DNA from 2 places in the Pseudoalteromonas sp. CF6-2 genome. Region 1 is predicted to be linked to the other one. Evidence: predicted binding sites of a transcription regulator. Region 1 holds the regulator's gene; the other holds the start of a gene.
What was found. Region 1 encodes NrdR, which represses ribonucleotide reductase genes. Its sites were predicted from a motif close to AAACACNANATNTNGTGTTT; they were not measured.
Positions count from the first base shown of each region.

Region 2: nrdA (class 1a ribonucleoside-diphosphate reductase subunit alpha) is a predicted target of NrdR. The motif match lies at 4,729-4,748, and genes of this name have one in related genera.

Region 1 is NZ_CP091442.1:768,720-776,612, reverse strand. Features, by position in the region: gene nusB (transcription antitermination factor NusB) at 12-422, opposite strand; gene ribE (6,7-dimethyl-8-ribityllumazine synthase) at 438-902, opposite strand; gene ribBA (bifunctional 3,4-dihydroxy-2-butanone-4-phosphate synthase/GTP cyclohydrolase II) at 994-2,109, opposite strand; gene L3Q70_RS03620 (riboflavin synthase) at 2,151-2,804, opposite strand; gene ribD (bifunctional diaminohydroxyphosphoribosylaminopyrimidine deaminase/5-amino-6-(5-phosphoribosylamino)uracil reductase RibD) at 2,809-3,948, opposite strand; gene nrdR (transcriptional regulator NrdR) at 3,951-4,400, opposite strand; gene glyA (serine hydroxymethyltransferase) at 4,509-5,765, opposite strand; gene L3Q70_RS03600 (hypothetical protein) at 6,058-6,426, shown strand; gene thrC (threonine synthase) at 6,475-7,758, opposite strand; gene thrB (homoserine kinase) at 7,777-7,893, opposite strand, start outside.
Region 2 is NZ_CP091442.1:1,728,581-1,736,473, reverse strand. Features, by position in the region: gene serC (3-phosphoserine/phosphohydroxythreonine transaminase) at 1-132, opposite strand, end outside; gene gyrA (DNA gyrase subunit A) at 202-2,898, opposite strand; gene ubiG (bifunctional 2-polyprenyl-6-hydroxyphenol methylase/3-demethylubiquinol 3-O-methyltransferase UbiG) at 3,075-3,785, shown strand; gene L3Q70_RS07995 (HAD-IA family hydrolase) at 3,785-4,459, shown strand; gene nrdA (class 1a ribonucleoside-diphosphate reductase subunit alpha) at 4,852-7,137, shown strand; gene nrdB (class Ia ribonucleoside-diphosphate reductase subunit beta) at 7,208-7,893, shown strand, end outside.

The DNA of each region.
Region 1 (7,893 bases):
TACGGGGTTGATTACTTGCGCAGCTCTTTCACTGCTTTATCAAGTACACCGTTAACAAATTTATGACTATCTTCAGCACCAAACATCTTCGCAAGCTCAATGCCTTCATTGATTGCTACTTTATAAGGTACGTCTTCACGGAATTTCAGCTCGTAGCCAGACAGACGTAAAATTGCTTTTTCGACCATGTCTAACTCATCAGCTGGGCGTGCTAAATGTGGTGCAACGATTTCATCTAATTGCTTACAGTTAACAACAACACCGCGTGCTAGGTCTTTGAAATATTCGACGTCGATTTTAGTCACATCATTTTCAATTAACATTTGCTGTTCAATGTCAGCAATTGGGTTACCGCTTAACTGCCAAGAGTATACGGCTTGAAGTGCTAAGATACGTGCTTTACGTCTTGCTGCTGGTTTCACAGAGATTCCTTAAACTTAAATTTTGTCTAACACATTAACCATTTCAAGCGCACCTAAAGCAGCTTCGCCGCCTTTATTACCCATTTTGGTACCTGCGCGCTCAATTGCTTGCTCAATGCTTTCAGTGGTTAATACGCCAAATGCAACCGGGATATCATACTCAAGAGATACTTGTGCAAGACCTTTGTTTGATTCGCCAGCGACTAAATCAAAGTGTGGCGTACCACCTCTGATCACTACGCCTAAAGCGATGATTGCATCGTGTTCTTTCTTTGCTGCAACGCGTTTCGCTGCTAAAGGTAATTCAACGGCACCTGGTACGTAAACAACGGTAATGTCGTCGTCAGATACGCCACCTGTGCGCTTAAGCTCATCAACAGCACCTGCTAATAGGCTGCTACCAATAAAGTCATTAAAGCGAGAAATGACAATGGCAAATTTTTTGCCTGGTGCGTATTTGTTACCTTCAATAATTTTCATTTAATAACCCTAAAAAATAAGTTTAAGCGGTTGCGATTGCGCAAAAATTACGGCGCATAATACCACAAAAATATAAAAGTAGCCTAGTTAATTAAGACTGCGGCTCAACGTAATCAACCACCTCTAAGTGGAAACCAGATAACGCATGGTACTTTTTCGGACGGCTCATTAAACGCATCTTTTCAATACCTAAATCAGCTAGGATCTGAGAGCCGACCCCCACGGTACGCGATGTACCTTGGAATTTACGATGACTAACATTTTCACCCGCATCTTCAGCGGCAAATGCTTTTACCGTTGCTTCAAGCTCTTCGGTTGACTCTTGTTTACCTAAAATTACTAACACACCATCATGTTTAGCAATATAAGCCATTGCATCAGATAACCCCCAACTACGGTCTGCATTGCGATCTGAGAGCAAAATATCATTAAACGTACTTTGTAAGTGAACACGTACTAACGTTGGCTCATCTTTTGATACGTCACCTTTTTGTAAAACATAATGAAGCTGACCATCAATAGTGTCTTTGTAGGTCACTAAATCAAACTCACCATGCTCGGTTGGCAGTTTACATTTAGCAACGCGCTCAATGGTGGTTTCGTTTAGGTTTCTGTACTCGATTAAATCCGCAATGGTGCCAATTTTTAAGTCATGCTCTTTCGCAAATACTTCGAGATCTGGGCGACGTGCCATGGTGCCATCTGCATTTAAAATTTCAACAATCACTGATGAAGGCTCAAGACCCGCTAAACGCGCTAAATCACAACCCGCTTCAGTATGACCGGCACGTGTTAACACGCCACCTGGCTGCGCCATAATTGGAAAAATATGCCCTGGTTGTACAATATCGCTCGGCACGGCACCTTTAGCGATAGCCGCTTGCACTGTGCGTGCGCGGTCGGCCGCAGAAATACCCGTTGTTACGCCTTTAGCCGCTTCAATCGACATAGTGAAATTAGTTGAAAAGGCAGCACCGTTGTTTTTGACCATAAGTGGTAATTCTAACTGCTGACAACGCTCTTGTGTCATGGTTAAACAAATTAAACCACGGCCGTGTGTTGCCATAAAGTTGATGGCATCAGCACTAATATGTTCTGCTGCGATGATTAAATCGCCTTCATTTTCTCTGTCTTCATCGTCCATTAAAATAACCATTTTACCGGCTTTAATGTCATCGATAATTTCTTGCGCGCTGTGTAAATTCATAATGTGCCCATGAGAGTATGATTAATTTGACCTATCCGTGCTTATTTAATAAAGCCAGCTTGTGCTAGCAAGCTCATTGATATGTCTGAACGGGAAGGTTGTTCAGCCCCTTTTATTAGGCGCTCTAAATAGCGAGCAATCTGGTCAACTTCTAAGTTCACCTGAGTACCCACCTGAAATTCTGCAATCGTTGTTTGCTCAGCGGTATGTGGAACAATCGTCAACTTAAAGCGATTTTGCTCGACTTCGTTGACCGTTAAACTAATACCATCAATACATACCGAACCTTTGTAGGGAATGTATTTCATTAAATCGCTGTTGGTACTTAGCCAATACTCTGTTGCACGAGCATTAGGACTAATACTTTCTACCGTCGCAATACCATCAACATGGCCTGATACCAAGTGCCCACCTAAGCGAGAAAGTGGTTGCATGGCTTTTTCGAGATTAACTGTTTGGCCTTTTTTGTAATGTGCAAATCCAGTTAAGCTGATTGTTTCGTTTGATAAGTCAGCACTAAAACCATCGCTATATTTAGCGACAACCGTTAAACACACACCGTTGGTGGCAATACTGTCACCGAGCTTGACGTCTTTCATATCCAAATTATTGCTTTGGATACGAATAGCTAGATCACCTTGCTTTTGTGTTAGTTCAACAATTTTACCTGTTGCTTCAATTATTCCAGTAAACATAGTGCTACTCTTTATTTTCAATATATGTGGCTTGCTTTGCTTTTTTCGCGGTTATGCGGATGTCGTCACCAATCATCACTGTATCAGTAAAGGTCAGCTCAGTGATATCACTCATCATGGTGACTTCTGCAAAGTTTAGTAAGCTTTTGCCCAAATCACCTATTAACTTAGGAGCAATATAAACAATGTATTCGTCAATTAAATCTTGCTCAGCAAACACGCCAGCGAGGGTCGCACCTGCTTCGAGCCAAACATGATTAACTTGTAGTTCAGTAAGACGCTTTAAAAGGGCCGATAAATCAACTTTATTGTTAACTGCTGGCACCACTTCGTGCTTAACAAAATGAGGCCATTGATGCTGATTATCAAGCGACGTGGTAAAAATAATCACCGAGCTCTCGATGCTGAATAACGCAAGCTCAGGCGTTAACCTATTTTGTGAATCAATAATGACTCGGGTCGGCTGGCGTAAAGGCAGCGAGGTTGGCATGGTAAATGGAAGCTCTTCAATGCGAACATTCAGTTTTGCATTATCGGTCAAAACCGTATCTGCACCAGTGAGTATCGCGCAACTTTGGGCACGAAACGCTTGCACGTCTTGGCGTGCTTTAGAGCCTGTTATCCATTTACTTTGGCCGTTATTTAGCGCAGTTTTACCATCTAAACTACATGCCATTTTACAAGTCACATATGGCAATCCTGATTCCATACGCTTTAAAAAACCTTTGTTTAAATCGCGCGCTTGCTGTTCAAGTAAACCAGATGCAACGCTAATACCGGCGTCGGCTAAAATTTGTAGGCCGCGACCACTCACCGCAGGGTTTGGGTCGACCATAGCGGCAATCACCTTGCTAACACCCGCTGCTTTTAAACCTTCGGCACAAGGTGGAGTGCGTCCATAATGACTACAAGGCTCTAAAGTCACATAAGCAGTGGCGCCTTTCGCGTTGTCGCCAGCTACAGCCAAGGCATTCACTTCAGCATGGCCCTGCCCTGCTAATTGATGAAACCCTTCACCGACTATTTCGCCATCTTTAACCAAAACACAGCCAACATTCGGGTTTGGCGTCGTAGTAAAACGACCTTGTTTAGCAAGCTCAATGGCACGCGCCATATAAGCTGTATCAAGCTCTGTAAACGACATGATTAATCACCTAAACGAGCGATTTCTTCACCAAACTCGCGAATATCTTCAAATGAACGATAAACCGATGCAAAGCGCACATAGGCTACTTTGTCGAGTTTCTTTAGTGACTCCATGATGCACTCGCCAATTAAATGGCTAGAGATCTCACGTTCACCCGTGGCACGAAGTTGAGATTTAATGATATTAACGACTTCATCGACCTGCTCAGTGCTAACAGGGCGTTTCTCTAAAGCGCGATGCAAGCCATTGAGTAACTTGTCTTCATTAAATGGTTCGCGGCTACCGTCTTGCTTGATGACTCTTGGCATCACAAGCTCAGCGCCTTCAAAGGTGGTAAAGCGCTCATGGCATTCGTTACATTCACGTCGACGTCTCACTTGGTGACCACCGCCAACAAGTCGAGAATCAATTACTTTGGTATCTTTTGCGGTGCAAAAAGGGCAATGCATAGGGTTCAACTTCCGTTTATAAAAAACAAAAAAAGGCCGCTTAGTAAGCGGCCCTTATAATAGCAAAAAACAACGCTATTGTTATCTTAATTACGGTTTAACCAGTAATTAAGCGTAAACTGGTAATTTTTTACAGATAGCTTTCACTTTCTCTTTTACTTCTGCTTGTACAGACTCATCGTTGATGTTGTCTAGTACGTCACAGATCCAGCCCGCAAGCTCTTTTGACTCAGCTTCTTTGAAGCCACGGCGAGTAATAGCCGGAGAACCAATACGAAGACCAGACGTTACAAACGGTGAACGTGGGTCGTTTGGTACTGAGTTTTTGTTAACTGTGATGTTTGCATTACCTAGTGCAGCGTCAGCATCTTTACCTGTGATATCTTTATCGATTAGGTCAAGAAGGAATAAGTGGTTGTCTGTTTTACCAGAAACAACTTTGTAGCCACGCTCTTGAAGAACTTCAACCATAGCTTGAGCGTTCTTAACAACTTGTGCTTGGTACGTTTTAAACTCTGGTTGTAATGCTTCTTTAAACGCAACCGCTTTAGCAGCGATGATGTGACATAAAGGACCACCTTGACCACCAGGGAATACAGCGCTGTTTAGCTTTTTGTAAATCTCTTCATCACCACATGCAGAAACGATTAGACCGCCACGAGGACCCGCTAATGTTTTGTGAGTTGTTGTAGTAACAACGTGTGCGTGAGGGATTGGGCTTGGGTATACACCCGCTGCGATAAGACCAGCAACGTGAGCCATATCTACGAATAAGTATGCACCTACTTTGTCAGCGATTTCACGGAATTTAGCCCAATCAACAACGCCAGAGTATGCAGAGAAACCAGCGATGATCATTTTTGGCTTGTGCTCTAATGCAAGTGCTTCAACTTGAGCATAATCAATTTCGCCTGTCTCTTCATTTAGGCCGTATTGAATTGCATTGTACGTTTTACCAGAAAAGTTAACGTGTGAGCCGTGAGTTAAGTGGCCACCATGAGCTAAGCTCATACCTAGTACTGTATCGTGCGGCTGAAGAAGCGCTTGGAAAACAGCTGCGTTTGCTTGTGAACCTGCGTGAGGTTGAACGTTAGCGTAGTCAGTACCGAATAATTCGTTTGCACGGTCAATAGCCAGTTGCTCAACAACGTCAACGTGCTCACAACCGCCATAGTAACGTTTGCCTGGGTAGCCTTCAGCATATTTGTTCGTTAGCTGAGAGCCCTGTGCTTCAAGCACGCGTGGGCTACAGTAGTTTTCAGACGCGATCAGTTCGATGTGCTCTTCTTGACGAGCCGTCTCTTTATTGATGGCTGCAAATAACTCTGGATCGAAATCCGAAATATTCATGCTACGTTCTAACATGGGGTCTCCTAAGGCAACGTGTATGGTGTTTTTTTGAAGGCTATATTGTACGCTTAAAACGCACTTTTGCCTATCGTGTAAAGATGAACATATTTAAACAGGGATTGAATTTATTTCACAGTGTTTTAATAATGATATTTTTTTATTGATACATAACAAAAATTTATAAATTTAAAATATTACATATATTTTTAAAATGTCACTAAATTAAAAAGTGCCCGCTGATACTTGTATTTCCACTAACACCAACTAATCTTATAGTATTAGTTAGTATCATGGATGATAGCGAGACATGTTAGCCAAACCAATTTACGAAGTTGTCCCTTATGTGTACTTCTTTCTCGGGGTGAGTTGTATTACGTTAGCCAAGGATAGTGTGCCAACTTTAATCGGTATAATACTGTTTTTAATGGGCGCTAATGTGTGGCGTATGCGCTCTGAGGCCAGAAGAACTGATCACTCAAGCCAAAGAATAAAACAAACGAAATCTCACTATTACTATGAATTTAAACCATTTATTTTATTCATTTCAGCGTTCACTTTAATTCAGTGGACACAAAACGAAATAATCTCAATTATCAGTGTGTTACTGTGTATCGCCTCTTTGGTAATTCTCATTATGCGAGTTTTAAACCGTCATAGCCATTCACTACTTCATTAAAATAAGCAATATAAAAAAGAGCGGCTAAGCCGCTCTTTTTTATGGATATTACGCGAGTTTACTTAGTAGCTCAGTGCGAAGCAATTGATAATCAAACTTGATATCTTCAGCTAAACATTGCTTTGCTAATGCATCAGCAAGTGGTTTCGGCATAGGCAATTCGATATCTAAAATTTCTTCAACACTTTCTTTAAATTTAGCTGGGTGTGCAGTCGCTAAAAAGATGCCTGCGCTGCCGTCTGCTAGATTTTCTTTCAAGCCTTGATAAGCAATTGCAGTATGAGGCTCTGCAATGTAACCCGTTTGATGAATTTTTTTCATCACCTCTTTTGTTTCTTCTTCACCTACACAGCTTGAGTAAAAATCATCATAGCTAAACCATTTGTTATCCAACATAAACTGAACACGTGGCCAGTTATTCGGTTTACTCACATCCATTGCGTTCGATAACGACTCAAGTGTGTCATTCGGTGCCCATTCTTTATTTCGTAAAAAACGTGGCACCGTGTCGTTTTGATTCGTTGTGGCACTTAATTTAGCAACCGGCATACCAAGCACTGCTCCAATCATTGCAGCGCACACATTACCAAAGTTACCACTTGGTACTGAGATATGTGCTTTACTACGCTGCTCTTTAGGTAATTGAGCAATGGCTTCAAAGTAATAGCATACCTGTGCAACTAAACGACTGATGTTGATTGAGTTAGCAGAGTTTAGACCTAGCTTTTGTTTAACTTCATCGTCTAAAAACGCTTGTTTTACCATGCTTTGACAATCATCAAAGCTACCATCAACAGCATAGCAGTGAATGTTATTACCTAACGTTGTGAATAGCTTTTGCTGCGCCAGTGATATTTTCCCTTTCGGGTATAAGATCACGACATCAATATTAGGCTTATTATAAAATGCATGAGCAACCGCAGCCCCAGTGTCGCCTGATGTAGCCGTTAAAATCGTGACTTTTTCGCCTTGGTTAAATTGCGCAAGACATTCAGCCATAAAACGGCCACCAAAGTCTTTAAACGCAAGCGTTGGACCATGAAATAGCTCTAAGCAATAAATGTCTTTTTCAACTTCTACCAACTTCACATCAAAGTTAAACGCATTTTGCACCATCTGAGCAACGGTATCGGCAGGTAATTCATCACCAATTAGGTGCGATAAAATCTTGCTGCTACGGCTAACAAAGTCCAAATCTAATAACGCATCAATGTCTTGAATTGGCGTTAGGCTTTCTGGGAAGAACACCCCTTGGTTACGCCCTAAACCCGTTTTTACCGCTTCAACAAACGACACCTGTTGTGTTTCATCTTTTAAATTATGTAATTGCATGTTTATTCCTTAAATTCTTTAAAGCTGTCGTGTGCCAAGCTGATCAAGTTGACAGATGTGGCAAAAGCCCTGCTCATTGATGTAATTATCATTCAGCCACGCTGCACACTTTTGTGCAGCTGCAAGGCTCTTACA
Region 2 (7,893 bases), 960 kb from region 1:
ATCACTACTGCGATGGCTGATTTCCATCACAGATACACCTAAACCTTGCCAATCTATAAATTCTTTTTGTGCTTTTTGCATTACTGCCGGCGGCAGCATTGCCGGTCCTGCACAAAAATTATATTTAGTCATTACTTTGCCTCATTCCAGTAATTATAGTGCTAATAAAAAAAGCGGCCGAAGCCGCTTTTTAAATCAATGTTATTCTGAAGGTGGGTTATCACCCGTTTCTTCAGGATTTGTATCGACTACTTCAACGGCCTCGCCTTCGATGGCTTCAAGCTCATCAACTTCGATTTCTTCGATACGTTGTAAACCAACTACTTGCTCTTCGTCAATAGTTCGTATCAAAATAACGCCCTGTGTATTACGACCAACTGTAGAAACCTCATTAACCCTAGTACGTACGAGTGTACCGCGATTAGAGATAATCATGATTTCGTCGTTGTCATCAACTTGTACTGCACCAACCACAGCGCCATTACGCTCGCTTACTTTGATTGATACAACACCTTGCGTTGCACGGCTCTTCGATGGGTAATCTTCAAGTGCCGTACGCTTACCGTAACCATTTTCAGTCACAGTGAGGATTGCACCATCTGACTTAGGTACGATTAATGACACCACGCGTTGATCGTCTGCCATCTTAATACCACGAACACCCGTCGCTGTACGGCCCATTGGACGTACACCTTTGAAGCGGATTTCTGGGTTACCATTTTCGTCTAGAACTGCATTGCCGTTTTCATCAACGACAGCTGATTCTTCCGCTTCTTTAAAGCGAACAACTTTACCCGCATCAGTGAATAGCATGATTTCATTCGTGCCATCAGTGATATCAACACCAATTAGGCTATCGCCTTCATTTAGGTTCACAGCGATGATACCGCTGGCACGTTGACGGCTATACGCAGTCAGTGGTGTTTTCTTAACTGTACCAAACGCAGTCGCCATGAAGATGTATTTATCTTCTTCGTACTCACGTACCGGTAAGATAGCAGTAATACGTTCATCAGCTTCAAGTGGTAATAAGTTAACAATTGGCTTACCGCGCGCCGCACGGCTTGCAAGTGGTAACTGATATACTTTAAGCCAATACAAGCGACCTGCCGTTGAGAAACACAGGATTGTATCGTGTGTATTGGCAACTAATAGACGTTCGATGAAATCTTCATCTTTCATCTTCGTTGCTGACTTACCTTTACCACCACGACGCTGTGCTTCGTAGTCAGATAATGGTTGATACTTAACGTAACCTTCGTGAGAAAGCGTTACAACAACGTCTTCTTCATTAATTAGGTCTTCAAGGCTGATATCGTGAGCTGCTGCACTGATTTCAGTACGACGTTCGTCACCATATTGCTCTTTAATTTCTACTAGCTCGTCGCGGATAACTTCCATTAGGCGCTCTGGGCTTGAAAGTATAAATAAAAGCTCAGCAATAAGATCAAGGAGTGTTTGGTACTCATCTAAAATCTTTTCATGCTCAAGACCCGTTAGCTTGTGTAAACGTAGGTCTAGAATTGCTTGTGCTTGTTGCTCAGATAAATAGTATTGACCGTCACGGATACCTAAATCATCAGCTAACCAATCAGGACGTGCAACGTTATCTTCACCTGCTTTTTCAAGCATTGCTTTAACAGTACCCAGCTCCCATGAGCGTGCTGTTAATGCTGCTTTTGCTTCTGCTGGTGTTGGTGACTTACGAATAAGTTCAATAATCGGATCGATATTCGCAAGAGCAATCGCTAAGCCTTCAAGCGTGTGAGCACGGTCACGGGCTTTACGTAAATCAAATACCGTACGACGTGTAACAACTTCACGGCGGTGTACGATAAACGCTTCAAGCATTTCTTTAAGGTTAAAGCACTTAGGTTGGTTGTTATCTAGTGCAACCATGTTCATACCAAACACAGTTTGTAACTGAGTTTGTGCATAAAGGTTGTTTAAGATTACTTCACCAACATCACCACGTTTGATTTCGATAACGATGCGCATACCGTCTTTATCTGATTCATCACGTAGTGCGCTAATACCTTCAATCTTCTTATCTTTAACAAGCTCAGCGATCTTTTCGATAAGACGCGCTTTGTTAACTTGATAAGGGATTTCGTGGACGATGATCGTCTCACGGCCAGTTTTTTCGTCTACTTCGATTTCAGCGCGAGCACGAATATAAACTTTACCACGGCCCGTTAGGTACGCTTGCTCAATACCTTTTTTACCATTGATAATCGCCGCAGTCGGGAAATCTGGACCTGGGATATATTCAATAAGGTCAGCAATTGTCATATCAGGGTTTTGAATAAGCGCTAAACAACCATTGATAACTTCTGTTAAGTTATGAGGTGGAATGTTTGTCGCCATACCAACCGCGATACCCGAAGAACCGTTTACTAATAAGTTAGGTACTTTAGTAGGTAATACGTCAGGAATTTGCTCAGTACCATCGTAGTTAGGTACGTAATCAACCGTTTCTTTTTCTAAGTCAGCTAATAATTCATGTGACATTTTCGCCATACGGACTTCCGTATAACGCATTGCTGCCGCAGAGTCACCATCAACAGAACCAAAGTTACCTTGGCCGTCAACTAGCATATAGCGTAATGAGAAAGGCTGCGCCATACGAACGATGGTGTCATATACCGCGCTGTCGCCATGTGGGTGGTACTTACCGATTACATCACCAACAACACGTGCTGATTTCTTGTAAGGTTTATTCCAATCATTATTGAGTTCGTTCATTGCGAATAAAACACGGCGGTGAACAGGCTTTAAGCCGTCACGTACGTCTGGCAATGCACGCCCTACGATTACACTCATCGCGTAATCAAGGTAGGAATTTTTTAATTCATCTTCAATATTGACTGGCAGAATTTCATTGGCGAGATCAGTCATTTGATTTCACATTCCTTCAGTATTGACTCATAAAGAGGCAAAGCGCCGTCTTCAGAGCTTTAGTTATTATTTCCAGACCATGCTATCACAATTTATTTAGATTTACAGGCGCTAAATCTTTGCGATTTATTAATTTACCCCTATATAATGGCCTCAGATTGACGAGGAAGTTTTTTATGACCGAACATCAAAATGTAGATAATGCAGAAATTGCAAAGTTTGAAGCCATCGCAGAACGTTGGTGGGATCGCGACGGAGAGTTCAAACCTCTTCATGAAATAAATCCTCTTCGCTTGGATTTTGTTGCCGATAAAGTGGGCGGCTTATTTGATAAGGAAACCTTAGATGTTGGCTGTGGCGGCGGCATTTTAAGTGAAAGCATGGCACGTATGGGCGCAAAAGTGACCGGCATCGATATGGGTCAAGAGCCATTAACCGTTGCCAAACTACACAGTTTGGAAACCGGCGTGCCCGTTGATTATATTAAAGTACCCGCAGAAGAATTTGCTGAAGAGCACCCTGCTCGCTTTGATGTGATCACTTGTATGGAAATGCTGGAGCATGTTCCAGATCCTGCTTCTATTATTCGTGCTGTAGCAGAACTTGCCAAACCGGGCGCCGATGTATTCTTTTCAACATTAAATAAAACCCCGAAAGCATACTTATTTGCCATTGTTGGCGCTGAAAAGCTTTTAAAAATGGTGCCCGAAGGTACTCATGACCACAAGAAATTTATAAAACCTGCACAGCTTATTGCATGGGCAGAAGAGGCAGGCTTAAAAGTAAGAGCCAGTACAGGCCTTACCTATAATCCGTTCTCTAAGCAGTACAGCTTAAATGATGATGTCAGTGTTAATTACATCCTTCACTTTGAGAAACTGGTCTGATGAGTGGTGTACAAACACCCTCTATCGATTTTGATGCGTTTATCTTTGATTTAGATGGCACACTACTCGATACCGCAGATGACTTAGGTGGCGCATTAAACCGTGTCTTAGCTGATGCCAATGTGGCGCCTGTTGCTGAGCATGTTTATCGCCCCGCAGCTTCTAATGGTGCAAATGCATTATTAGAAGTAGGCTTTGGTGATAAATGGCCCGAACTTGAACAACTCGCCTTGCGCCAGCAGCTTCTTGACTACTACGCTGCAGATATTGCTGTGCACAGTAAATGCTTTAAGGGTATAGAGCAGCTCTTAGTTGCACTTGAACAAAAAGACATTAAATGGGGCATTATGACTAATAAACCAGGTTTTTTAACAGAGCCGTTAGTCAAAGCAATCCCTTCTTTAAGTAATGCTATGGCTGTGGTGAGTGGAGATACACTAGACGTGGCGAAGCCATCTCCAGATCCACTACTGCATACTGCTGAGATCCTCAATGTTGATCCCAGTCGTTGTTTATATATAGGGGATGCGGAGCGCGACATCCAAGCGGCAAAAGCAGCCAATATGTATAGCGCTACTGCTTTATGGGGCTATATACCTAGTGTTGATGCTGCTCTGGATTGGCAAGCTGATTTCAATTGGCATTCGCCTATTGATGGATTTAACCATATATAGTGCTATATTTAAATTTAGATACTATATATTGTGATCGGTTTGAGTTTTGAGCATTCTTTGACGATAAAAAAAACAGTCAAAATTTATTTTCAAAAACGGTAAATTTTCTAGATCTTGAGTTGATTTTTACAAATTTCATCATCAATGAATGGTCAAAGGTTAATGCTCACTAACACAATGCGCTTATCCAGTAGTTATCCACAAATAGGGGCATTTCTGTCCCTTGCAAATGATCGCAGACCACACTATCTTGTGATCTGCAATTTAAAGAACACCAGATATTGTGGCTAAATGTTATTCAATTCACACAATCTAGTGTTTAATAATAAAAATTATACTGAAGAATAAGTTTTCACTAAAAATATAATTTCCCAAGGAATACAGGCAAGACTATGAACCAACAGCTATCTGTAAGCAAACGTGACGGCCGTAAAGAGTCACTTGATCTAGATAAGATCCACCGCGTGATCGCTTGGGCCGCCGAAGGTCTAAATAACGTGTCTGTCTCGCAAGTTGAATTAAAATCACATATTCAATTTTACGATGGAATTCGTACCGATGACATTCATGAAACTATCATCAAAGCGGCAGCTGATCAGATCTCTAAAGATACGCCTGACTACCAATACCTTGCTGCTCGATTAGCTGTATTCCATTTACGTAAAAAAGCGTACGGCCAATTTGAGCCACCACGCTTATACGATCACATCACGAAATTAGTTGAAGACAAACGTTATGATCAACACTTACTTGTTGATTATACCGAGCAAGAAATCGATGAGTTAGATTCTTATATTGATCACAACCGCGACTTAAACTTCAGCTATGCTGCTGTAAAACAGCTAGAAGGGAAATATTTGGTTCAAAACCGTGTTACTGGTGAAATTTACGAAAGTGCACAGTTTTTATATATCTTAGTGGCTGCAAGCTTATTCTCTGATTATCCAAAAGAAACGCGTCTTGACTACATCAAGCGCTTTTATGATGCAGTATCTACATTCAAGATTTCATTACCAACACCAATCATGGCCGGTGTGCGTACGCCTACGCGCCAGTTCAGCTCATGTGTACTTATCGAGTGTGGTGATAGCCTAGATTCTATTAATGCGACATCGTCTGCGATCGTTAAGTATGTTTCGCAACGTGCAGGGATTGGTATTAATGCGGGTCGCATTCGTGCGCTTGGCAGCCCTATTCGCAACGGTGAAGCGTACCACACAGGTTGTATCCCGTTTTATAAGCATTTTCAAACAGCAGTTAAAAGCTGTTCACAAGGTGGTGTACGCGGCGGCGCAGCAACCCTATTCTACCCATTATGGCACTTAGAAGTTGAAAACTTATTAGTTCTTAAGAACAACCGTGGTGTTGACGATAACCGTGTTCGTCACCTTGACTACGGTGTACAGTTCAACAAATTAATGTACAGCCGTTTAATTAAAGATGATTACATCACTTTATTTAGCCCATCAGATGTACCTGGTCTATATGACGCCTTCTTCGAAGATCAAGCGAAGTTTGATGAGCTATATGTTAAGTACGAGCAAGACGAGTCAATTCGCAAAAAACGTATTAAAGCGATTGAGTTATTCTCAATGTTTGCACAAGAGCGTGCAAGCACAGGTCGTATCTACTTACAAAATGTTGACCACTGTAATACACACAGCCCGTTCATTTCGACTGTGGCACCAATTCGTCAATCTAACCTATGTTTAGAAATTGCATTACCAACTAAGCCACTTAGCAATGTAATGGATGAAGAAGGTGAAATTGCACTGTGTACTTTGTCTGCGTTTAACTTAGGTGCAATTGAATCACTTGATGAATTAGAAGAGCTTGCTGAACTTGCAGTTCGTGCGCTTGATAACTTACTTGATTTCCAAGACTACCCTGTTCCAGCAGCTAAAAACGCGACTATGGGTCGTCGTACGTTAGGTATTGGTGTAATTAACTTTGCTTACTACTTAGCGAAAAATGGCAAGCGTTACTCAGACGGCAGTGCAAATGCGCTGACTCACAAAACATTTGAAGCAATTCAATATTACCTAATGAAAGCGTCAAATGAGTTAGCGAAAGAACGTGGTGCATGTCCAAAATTTAACGAGACTACGTATTCTCAAGGCATTATGCCAACAGATACTTACAAGCGTGACCTTGATCAGTTCTGTGAAGAGCCACTTCACTTAGACTGGGATTCATTACGTGCCAGCATTAAAGAGCACGGTATGCGTAACTCGACGCTGTCTGCACTAATGCCTTCAGAGACATCATCGCAAATCTCTAATGCAACAAATGGTATTGAACCACCACGTGGTCATATCAGTGTTAAAGCAAGTAAAGATGGTATCTTAAAGCAAGTAGTACCAGAGTATGAAAATCTGAAAGATAACTACGAGCTACTGTGGGATATTCCTTCAAACGATGGTTACTTACAACTTGTTGGTATTATGCAAAAATTCGTTGACCAAACGATCTCTGCAAACACGAACTATGATCCATCTAAGTACGAAGGCGGTAAAGTACCTATGAAGGTGCTATTAAAAGATTTACTAACTGCGTATAAACTCGGTGTTAAAACCCTGTACTATCACAACACCCGTGACGGTGCATCTGACTCTCAAGATGAGTTAACACCTGAGGTTGAAGATGACAGTTGTGCAGGCGGCGCTTGTAAAATCTAATTAAATTAATAACATAACAAAGGCGGGCTCATTAGCCCGCTTTGTCCTGACTGTTTTTTGAGAAATCACTATGTCATATACAACTTTTAGTCGAAACCATAATAACCAATTACAAGAACCGATGTTTTTCGGCCAAACAGTAAACGTGTCACGTTACGATCAACAAAAGTACCCTATTTTCGAAAAGCTAATCGAAAAACAATTATCGTTTTTCTGGCGCCCTGAAGAGGTTGACGTAAGTAAAGATCGCTTAGATTTCCAAGCGCTTCCTGATCATGAAAAACACATTTTTTTGAGTAACCTAAAATATCAAACACTACTTGATAGTGTGCAAGGTCGCTCTCCAAATGTTGCCTTACTGCCGATTGTATCAATCCCTGAGCTTGAAACATGGATCGAAACATGGGCATTCAGCGAGACTATTCACAGCCGTTCTTATACGCATATTATTCGTAACGTAACGCAATCTCCTGAGCTTATCTTCGATGATATTGTAAGCAATGAAAAAATCAGTGAGCGCGCTGATGCGGTAACCAAATACTATGATGATTTAATCAACATGGTATCGCTATATAACTTATATGGTGAAGGTAAACATGTTATTAATGGTAAAGAAATCAAAGTAAGCTTATTTGATCTTAAAAAGCAGCTTTACCTTGCTATGATGTCGGTTAACATCCTAGAAGCCATTCGTTTTTACGTAAGTTTTGCGTGTTCATTTGCTTTCGCTGAGCGTGAATTAATGGAAGGTAATGC